DNA from 2 places in the Kitasatospora sp. NPDC059722 genome. Region 1 is predicted to be linked to the other one. Evidence: riboswitches for the same ligand, from Rfam matches in the RefSeq annotation. Region 1 holds a riboswitch; the other holds the start of a gene.
What was found. Region 1 has a riboswitch for magnesium ahead of ACFV4F_RS01520 (hypothetical protein). Riboswitches for the same ligand answer to the same signal wherever they lie in the genome.
Positions count from the first base shown of each region.

Region 2: it holds a riboswitch for magnesium, as region 1 does, so the genes downstream of both, ACFV4F_RS09890 (magnesium transporter MgtE N-terminal domain-containing protein) here and ACFV4F_RS01520 (hypothetical protein) in region 1, are expected to answer to the same signal.

Region 1 is NZ_JBHWGD010000002.1:60,339-65,081, forward strand. Features, by position in the region: gene ACFV4F_RS01515 (alpha/beta hydrolase) at 1-1,095, opposite strand, end outside; M-box (ykoK) riboswitch at 1,294-1,480, shown strand; gene ACFV4F_RS01520 (hypothetical protein) at 1,874-2,146, shown strand; gene ACFV4F_RS01525 (winged helix-turn-helix domain-containing protein) at 2,207-2,710, shown strand; gene ACFV4F_RS01530 (hypothetical protein) at 2,757-3,254, shown strand; gene ACFV4F_RS01535 (glyoxalase) at 3,310-3,729, shown strand; gene ACFV4F_RS01540 (hypothetical protein) at 3,785-4,429, opposite strand; gene ACFV4F_RS01545 (cupredoxin domain-containing protein) at 4,645-4,743, opposite strand, start outside.
Region 2 is NZ_JBHWGD010000011.1:130,858-135,600, forward strand. Features, by position in the region: gene ACFV4F_RS09885 (NRAMP family divalent metal transporter) at 89-1,414, opposite strand; gene ACFV4F_RS09890 (magnesium transporter MgtE N-terminal domain-containing protein) at 1,411-2,778, opposite strand; M-box (ykoK) riboswitch at 3,090-3,269, opposite strand; gene ACFV4F_RS09895 (hypothetical protein) at 3,851-4,582, opposite strand.

The DNA of each region.
Region 1 (4,743 bases):
CGGCGGACGGGCCGCCGCCGCGAAGGCCGACGAGTCCGCGTACGTGCTCCCGTCCTCCTTGCTGTCCGCGAGCAGCGCCGACAGCGACGGCATCGGCAGGTGCGCGAGGCGCCACGTGAGGTCGGCCTCGTCGCGGCGCTGCGCGCTGCCGCCGAAGAGGTCCCCGGTCGTGATGTCGTCCGCCGCCTTGAAGTAGCCGGAGAGCGAGACCACGGCCGGGAAGGTCTGCGGGTGCACCATGCCGAGCTTGAGCGCGCAGTAGCCGCCCGTCGAGTCGCCGATCACGCCGAGGCTCCCGGTGCCGTCCAGGACCCGGTAGGAGGCGCGCAGGTCGGCCGGGACGTCCGTCGTGTAGTACGACTGCGCCTGCGGGCCGTTCGGGACGTCCTCGCACTCGCTGTCCCGGGGCATCGACGGCGACGGGCGCATCAGCACGAGCACGGCCGGCCGCATCGCGCCCTTCCGCAGCAGGTCGAGCTCGTACGCCGGGTAGCGCAGCTTGGTGACGAGGTTGGCGGCGTCGCCGGGGAAGCCGGTCATCACGAGCAGCGCGGGGAACTGCCGGTGCTCGCCGCCCGGCTGGAAGTACTGCGGCGGCAGGTAGACGTAACCGTCGGTGCTCAGACCGGTCGTCCCGCCGGGGATGCGGACCTTGTCGAGCCGCCCGATCTGCGCCGGGTCGCGGCTGCCCGCCGGGGCGCCGGTGATGTCCGCCGTGCCGAGCACCTGGATCCCGGCGGGCGAGCGGGCGGGCCCGGTGCCGGTCGTCCCGGCACCGCTGGTCCCCGTACCGCTCGCCCCCGCACCGCTCGTCCCCGTAGCGCTCGGGGTGGCTCCGGCGCCCTGGATCACGGCCGCCCCGCGATCGTGCCCCAGCAGGTCGGACCAGCTGCTGTAGAAGACGAAGTAGTCGTTCACCGCGAGCCCCAGCGTGGCGACCAGCGCCAGCTGCGTGAGCACGATCGTGCCGAGCCGCAGGAACATCGCCGGCCAGCTCCGGACGGCCAACTTCGGCCACACCCACAGCGTGCCGAGCACCGTGGCCACGGTGAACAGCGCCGTCAGCGCGAGCAGCTTGTGACTGGTGAGTCCCATGGTCCGGCCTCCCCTACCACTGTGGACCACCGGTCCCGGATCCACAGCGCCTCCCACCCACCGTAATCGGATGGCACCCGAACGTCATGCGCTCCGGGGAGGGCGTTCGTACCGGGAGTTCGCCGGGAGTTCGTGTCAGAAGTTCGACAAAGGTGTCGAGGATCGCCCGGTTCCGGGCTATGCTTTCGGGTGTTTGAAAAGGCACCTCGTTCGGTGAGGCGTCTTCACGGACACAGGCCACTGACCCGACGACGTCGAGAGACGCCCAGGTTCAGGACAGATCTTCCCGACCTAAGGGTTGATCCCAAGTGGCTTCCCCGCAGTGCCCGTTGCGGCCGGGGATTACGCCGTGAAGTGCCAAAGCTCTGACGAGTTGGGGTGAGCCGGCGGCCCGGGGGGCAGGTTGGCGAGCTCCTGCCGAGTCGATGAACGCACCGCCCGTGGTGCGTCCGACCGGAAGGAGGCGATCGCATGGACAGCAGTAGTAGTAGTCCGGGCCACAGTCGGCCCCGTTCCCGCATGCCCGAGCACGCCTCCGGCAGACGCTGAACCCCCTTATCCCACCATGCTCCTGACGTTTCGTCAGTGCATGCGCACACCACCGTGCCCGCGCGGCCCTGCATCGGACGGCCGCCCCGGGTCGCGGTGCCGTGCCCGCAGGGGGTCACCGTCGCACGCCGCCAGGCGGGCCCGCGCGTCAACCCGCCAACCCCACGCCACGCCCGGCCGGGGCATGCCCTCGCACGCCCGCCGACCGTTGAACCCGAGGTGAGTCGCCATGTCCGTCGCCGCTTTCTTCCACCCCACCACCACCCGGACCGTTCCGCCCCGCGGCCTGCGCGCCGCCCTCGCCGGCGTCCTCGGCCGGATCGCCGCGGGCCCGATCGCCGCGGGCTCGATCACCGCGGGCCCGATCGACGACACCGTGCTCCGGGCCATCGGTTCGCAGGCCCCGGCCGGGCCGCCGATGCGCCTGCGGGCCCGCTGGGAGGCCGTCACCGCCGCCGACGGGACGGCAGGGCTGTGCGCCCGCTGGCACGCCGAGAGCTGACCGCCCGTCCGCCCCTGCCACCCACTCCACCAGCAGAATCACGCCGAAGGAAGTCCCGTCATGGCCGTCCGCTACCCCCGGCTCGACGTCATCTTCTCCGACCACCGGGCCGCCCTCCGCGCCGTCACGACGGCGAGCGCCCCCGCGGCCAAGGCCGCCCCCGCCGTTCCCGCCGCCCCCGCCGAGCGCGTCCCCGCACAGGCCGGTTCCGTCCGGGCCGCCACCGTCCGGGCCATCCGCCCGCAGGCCGGGGACGACACCCCGCCGAACGGGCTGGCGATCGACCCCGAGCAGCGCGTCGCCACCGTGAACGGCCGCGAAGTCGACCTCACCTTCATGGAGTTCGAGCTGCTCGCCCACCTGGTCGCCAACCCCCTGCGGGTGCACAGCCGCCGCCAGCTGATGGAGAGCGTGTGGGGCCGCCCCGACAACGGCGACACCCGCACCATCTCCACCCACATCGCCCGGATACGCCGCAAGCTCGGCCCCGGGCACCGGCCCACCCTCGCGACCGTCCGCCAGGTCGGCTACAAGTACGACCCCCGGCTGGCCGCCGCGGCCTGACCCATTTCGCCAACTCACCGTCACCACGGCCACGATGAGGTTTCCGATGACTCCCGGCAAGCTGCTCCCGCGGCGCGGCGAGGCGGCGGGGCTGCTCGTCGTCCTGACGCTGCTCGTCCTCGAAGGCCTCGCGCTGAACGAGGCCTCGGACCCGGACCGGCCGGTGATCGGCGCCGCCCTCATCGGGTCCGCCGCCACCGGTCTGCTGCTCGTCGGCGCGCTGCTCGTCGGCCGCCGCCTGGCGGCCCGGCGGAGGCTCCCGCTGCCTCCGCCGGGCCCGGACGGCCCCGTCTACAGCACCCGCGCCCTGGAGGGCTTCCCGATGGAGGCCGTCCGCCCGCTGCTGCTCACCGAGGACGGGCCGCAGCTCAACCAGCTCTACGCGGCCTGGGTGCTCGCCCTCGGCGGTCACACCGCGCCGTGGATCGCCCGCCGACTGGACCTGCCCGTCCCGACCGTCCGGATCCTCGTGGACGCCGTCCGCGAGCGGCGCCGGGGACCGCATCGGCCCGGCGCCAACCCGCCTCCGTCCCAGCACCGTTGACGACTACACCCGCCAACTCCCGCCCCCTGCACCGCACCACGAGAGGAACCCTTCGGTGATCACCGCCCTGGACCACGTCCAACTCGCCGCCCCACCCGGCAGCGAGGCCATGCTGCGCGCCTTCTACGGCGACATCCTGCAGATGGCCGAGCTCCCCCGCCCGGCCTCGCTCGCCGCACGCGGCGGGTGCTGGTTCGCCGCCGACGGTGGCCGCGTCCGGCTCTACCTGGGCATCGAGGACGCCTTCCGGCCGACCGCCAAGGCCCACCCCGGCCTGGTCGTCGACGAGATCGACGCCTTCGCGAGCCGGCTGGAGAGCTCCGGCGCGCTGGTCGTGTGGGACACCTCGCTGCCGCCGAACCGCCGCTTCTACACCCAGGATCCGGTCGGCAACCTGCTGGAGTTCGTCGAACAGCAGCCCGCGCCCACCCCTGCACAGCCGACCGGATCATCCAAGGAGCCTTCGTACCGGTGAAGGCAACCAGCCGAAACCGCAGGCTCCTTGAGGTCTCCTTGCCCGTATCCGGCTTCTACACCCGCGACCCGGGCGCGGCGGTGGCCCCGCCGCGCCCGGCGTTCGCCTGGGCGACCAGGTACGGCACCATCCCGCGCTCCGCCAGCGCCGTCCGCCAGGCGTCCCGCGCGAGCGCCAACTCGCCCGGGGCCCCGGCGTCACCGCCCTCGGCCGCCCGCGAGCGCGAGGCCGCGGCGGCCAGCCCGATCCCGCCCGCCAGCGCACTCACCAGCGCCACCCCGGCCGCGACCCACCCGGCACCGACCAGCGCCCCGCCCAGCACCTCCGAGTCGTCGGCCAGCCCGAGCGCGTAGCCGAGCAGCAGGAAGATCCCGGCCGCGGCCCCGGAGACGAGCGGCACGATCACCGCCAGCACCCCCAGCCACCCCGAGGCCCGCTCCGGCGCAGGCGCGTCCACCGGCAGCCGCGCCTCCGCGTCGGCGTCCGCCCGCAACCCCGCGTACCGCTCGTACTCGGGCGCGGCGGCGGCCAGCACGTACTCCGCGTTGTCCCGCGCACACCGCCGCAACCGCTCGACCCCGTGCGCCTGCTCCCCCCTCGCGCGCAGCGCGGCCTGCACCGCCGCCCCCGCGAGCGCCCTGCTGAGCACCGTCTCGAAGTCGGCCCGGTCCTGCTGAGGTAGCCGGAGCGGTCTGTCCATGGTTCAACCCCGTTCGCTGTTCGCGTCGCCCCCGCCTTGGCGCCTGCTTTACCAGCTCTTAGTTCTACAGCACTGTAGAGCATGGGGTGCAAAGGGAGCAGCAGTCGTGACCAGTGAACTTGCGGCTACGGAGCGGGATCGGCCATGGGCACACGCCGCGGTCCGGCCCGGCCGGATCCATCGTCCCGTCGAACGGCGGGGACTCCACGACGGGCCTAACCCACCGTCAGGATGCCCCGCATGAAGTGGTGGAACGTGCACTGGTACGAGTACGCGCCGCGCTGCGCCGGTGCCTTGAAGGTGGCCGAGGCGCC
Region 2 (4,743 bases), on a different contig from region 1:
CGGCTGGTCGTGCGGCGCGCGCGGGGGCCCCGAACGCCACCGGGCCTGCCGTCCGTGGACGACAGGCCCGGTGGCGCTTCCCGGTCGGTCAGCCGATGCCGAACCAGCCGAGGACGGTCTGGCCCAGCAGGATCGTCGACATGAGTGCGACGCCGACGACCGCGACGGTGGCCACGACGCGGTAGCGGGGGCTGTTGGCCGCGTCGCCGAGGACGGACCGGCGGTTGGTGAGCACCAGGAGGTAGACCAGCACGATCGGGCTGATCAGGCCCTGGAGCACCTGGGTGCCGATCAGCAGCTGGATGAGGTCCACCGGGGTCAGCGCCACGATGGCGCCGAGCGCGATCTGGGCGGTGAACAGCCCGAGGAACAGCGGCGCGTCGCGGAAGCTGCGCGACACGGAGCGCTCGACGCCCGCGGCCTCGCCGATCGCGTAGCTGGCGGAGAGCGGCACCACGGCGCCGGCCAGGGCGGAGGCGCCCATCAGCCCGAAGGCGAACAGCAGCTCGGCGCCGTGCCCGGCGACCGGCTTGAGCGCCTCGGCGGCCTCGGAGGCGGACTCCAGCGGGCCGGTGCCGCCGATCGCCGAGGCGGTCGCGATGATGATCGTCAGGCTGATCACGCACGCGAACACCGCGCCGAGCACGGCGTCCGCCCGGATCAGCTTGTAGTCGGCCGGCTTGGCACCGCGGTCGACGACGCCGGCCGCCGCGTAGAACTGCATGTACGGGCTGACGGTCGTGCCGATCAGCGCGACGGCCAGCAGGATGAAGTCCTTGCTGGGCTCCAGGTGCGGGACGACCAGGTGCTCGCCGACCTGCCCCCAGTCCGGGTGGCCCATGACCATGGCGACGGGGTAGGCGAAGAACGCCAGCGACATCACCAGGAAGATGCGCTCGGCCCACTTGTACGAGCCGAACAGCACCAGCGACCAGAGCAGGACGGCGGCCGGCGGGATGACCGCCCACTTGGGCACCCCGAGCAGTTCGAAGGCCGCGCCGATCCCGGCGAACTCGCTGACGACCAGCCCGGTGTTGGCCAGCAGCAGGCAGAACACGGCGAGCGCGGTGAGCCGCAGGCTGAACTGCTCGCGGATGAGCGCGCCCAGGCCCTTGCCGGTGTGCGCGCCGAGCCGGACGGCCATCTCCTGCACCATCACCAGGGCGATGGTGACGAGCACCATGAAGAACAGCGTCCCGTAGGTGAACTGGGAGCCGGCGCTGGCGTAGGTGGCGATGCCGGCGGCGTCGTTGCCGGCGTTGGCCGCGACCAGCCCGGGACCGGCCACCATCGCGACGGCGGCGATCCGGCGGAAGCCTCTTCGGCGTCCGGGTGAGGGCGCGGACGACCGCGGCTCGGCCGGCGCGGCCGCGGACGCGTCGGCGCCGGGGCGGGTGTCGAGGTCGCGGGTCACTTGAGGAGCCTCCGGAAGTGCAGGCGCCCGCGCTCGGGGAGCAGCGAGTCGAGGATGTCGTCGGCCAGGACCCGGCCGAGGGGGCGGTCGGTGTCGTCGACCACGAGCAGGGAGGTGGCGCGGGCCGCGACCAGGTGGTGGGCGGCCTCGGCGAGGCGGGTGTCGGGGCGGACGGTCACCGGCGGGCCGAACTGGGCCCGCCAGGCGACCAGGTCGGCGATCACGGTGGTGTCCTCGGCGACGGCGAGGTCGAACAGCGGGATGTCGCCGACCAGGACGCCGTCGTCGTCGAGGACGGTCACCGCGTCGATGTCGGTGCGGTGTTCGGCCTGCGCGGCGAGTTCGGCCCGCACCTCGCCGACGGTCTGGGCGGACTCGGCGGTGACGAGCAGGGTGGTCATCGCGCCGCCGGCCGTGCCCTCGCGGTGGGTGAGCAGGGAGCGCAGCTCGGCGGCCTCGGGCTCGGGCATCCGGGCCAGCAGGTTCTCGCGCTCGCCCGGGTTGAGGTCGCGCAGGGCGTCGGCGGCCTCGTCCGGCTCCATCTCGTCGACCAGCCGGGCGGCGTGCTCGGGCGGCGCCTCGCGCAGGAGGTTCTCCAGCTCGGCGGGCTCCATCTCCTCCAGGGCGTCCGCCGCGTGCTCCGGCTCCAGCCAGCCGAGCAGCTGCTGGCGCTCGTGGCGGCCGAGGTCCTCCAGGATGTCGGCGAGGTCGGCCGGGCGCAGCCGGTGCAGCGCGGAGCGGGAGGCGCGCAGCCGCACCTCGGCGGGGCCGTGGGTGGCCTGCTCGCCGAAGGGGGCGACGGACTGCCAGTCCAGGACGCCGTCCGGGGTGGGGCGGATCTGCCAGCGGCGCGGGCCGAGGCGGCGCAGGAGGGTGGGCAGCGAGACGTCGACGCCGACCAGGACGGTGCGGGCGGCCAGCGGGGCGAGGTAGAGGTCGGCGGCGCGGGTGACCTGGACGCCGTCGACGTCGACGAGCTGGTGGTCCATCACGTCGCGGGCGAGCAGCACCTCTCCGGGCCTGCGGTTGAACTCGCGCAGGTCGACGCGGGAGGTGCGCAGCCGCACCCCGCAGGTGTGGATCCGCTCGACGGCGGTCGCCGCGATGAACGCGCGGCGCCGGCCTATGCGGATGATCAGGCCGGTGACGGGCGGGTAGGGCTCCGGCCCGTAGAGGCGGGCGACGACGTCGACGACGCGGCCCACCTCCTCGCCGGCCTGGTTGGTGACCGGGCCGCCGACCAGCCCGGCGAGCGAGACGAGCGACGAGCGGACGGCCTTGGTGACGGTGGTGCGGCGCTCGGCTTCGACCGTGCGGTCGCGAAGGCGCGCCGTGGCGGACGAGAACAGCGTGGTGGTGGCCATGGAGAAACCCCCCTTGCCCCGGCAGGACGGGACATCGGGCCGCCCGGTGGCATGGCGCTGCCAACCTTGACCGCAGGGCTCACCGGGCGCGCGCAGGGGCCTCCCGCGTTACGTGGACGCGAGGGGGGAAGCGGAGCGGACCCGGCAGGTCAGGGAAGGAGGAGCCGCCTGGAGCAGCGGAAGAAGGACGGCGGGAACGAAACGGTGAAGGGCCGACTATGGCCAGGACTTCCGTCCATCACGCCCCCTCCCGATCTCGGCCGCGATCCGGCGCCGCGGCGGCATGGCAGGGCGGACGGACGTCACCGCCCGATGCACCCCAACTCGTCAGAGCTTTGGCACTCCACGGCGTGTCCCCGGCCGGTTCGGGCGGGGAAGCCACTTGGGGTCACCCCTTGGGCCGGGGAGACCTGTCCTGATCCGGAGCGTCTCTCGACGGGTGGGATCAGTGGCCTGTGTCCGTGAAGACGCCTCACCGAACGAGGTGTCTTTTCGAATCCTTGACAGGATAGGGCCTTGCCATCCCTCCGGCATAACCCTTGACCTGAGCTTGACCCCGCCCCGACCAGCGGGGGAGCCGCCGGGCGCGCGTCGGGGCGCGCGCGAGCGGAGGCGTACGCGGGGGCCGGGAAGGCGAGAGGACCCGGGAGCGTAGCCTGCTCCCGGGCCCCTGTGTGCCGCCCAATTGCTCACACCGGCACGTTTAAGGGCCGCGGATCAGATTGAAACCGACGCGTTCTGCCGTTGAACTACCGTGCCACGGAGCGGCACAGGCAGGACTTGAACCTGCATTCGTCGATGTTCGTCCGCACCCGGTCGATCCGGTGTTCGGCGGCGAATGCTGAGACTGGAGCGAGAGTCTGAGTTTGACGGGGCCCGCCTCTGCCTGGCTTGGGCTACCCCGGCCGGTGGTGCCGGGGGGAGGATTTGAACCTCCACTGTGACCCCTGGGTCAGCTTCAACATCAGTGTCAGCTTTTTCGCACCGCGCGAGCGCCCCCATCCGGTCTCCCGGAGAGTTCTCGGCGCCGTTCGGTGCACCCGCCCGGCTCCCCGGACGGGTGATCAGGAGGCTACCTGAACAGGTAGCCGAAGACGGCGTCGCCCACGCGCTGGTCGGTGACCTCCACGGCGTTGGCCTCCTCGCGGGCGAACTTGACCGCCTGCTGGAGCTTCTCCACCCGTTCGGCGAGCTCGTTCACGCGCCGGGCGGGCAGGGCGCCGGAGAACTTGACGGTCGTCCAGTACCCGACCGGGACGTCCTCGTAGTAGACCTCGACCTGGGCCGGGTGCTTCTCGGTGGCCTCGGCCTTGACGTGGTTGCGCGGCACCTTCTTGGTCCGGATGGTGCGCACCGGTTCGGTCTTCCACGAGTCGGTGGACGGGTCGAGGTTCCACGACTCGGAGGCGTCCAGCACCGGGAGCTTGCGCACGAAGGTGAACAGGTCGGTGAGCTGCTTCTCCAGGAAGAGCAGGTACGGGACGGGCACCTGGGCGAGCAGCACCTGGCCGTCCACCACCACGTCGGCGCGGGCGCCGAGGTTGGCCCAGTCCTTGGTGGCCGTCACGTCGAACAGCCGGGTGAGGGTCGTCGAGGTGGACCGCAGGATGTCCTCGGCCTTGAGCTGCACCCGGGTCGACTCCGGCGGCAGCTGCTCGCCCTCCTCGTCCTTGGGCTGGTAGGTGCGGGAGATCCCGGCCAGCAGCGCGGGCTTCTGCAGGTCCTGGTGGGCCTGGGTCAGCTCCTGGAAGGACTTGGACTTGACGCCTTTTTCGACGGCGATGATCTGGTTCAGCTTTGCCACGTCGAGGACGCTAGCAGTCCCGAACTGGTGCGCGATACCCAATTTATGACCAAGCGGCTTCCCGCGGACCGGGCCGTGCCGGCGGGCCCGGACGGATAGGCCCGGACCGACGGGTCTGTACCGCGGCGTGTCCGGGGACAGCGGCACGCCACTAAGGTATG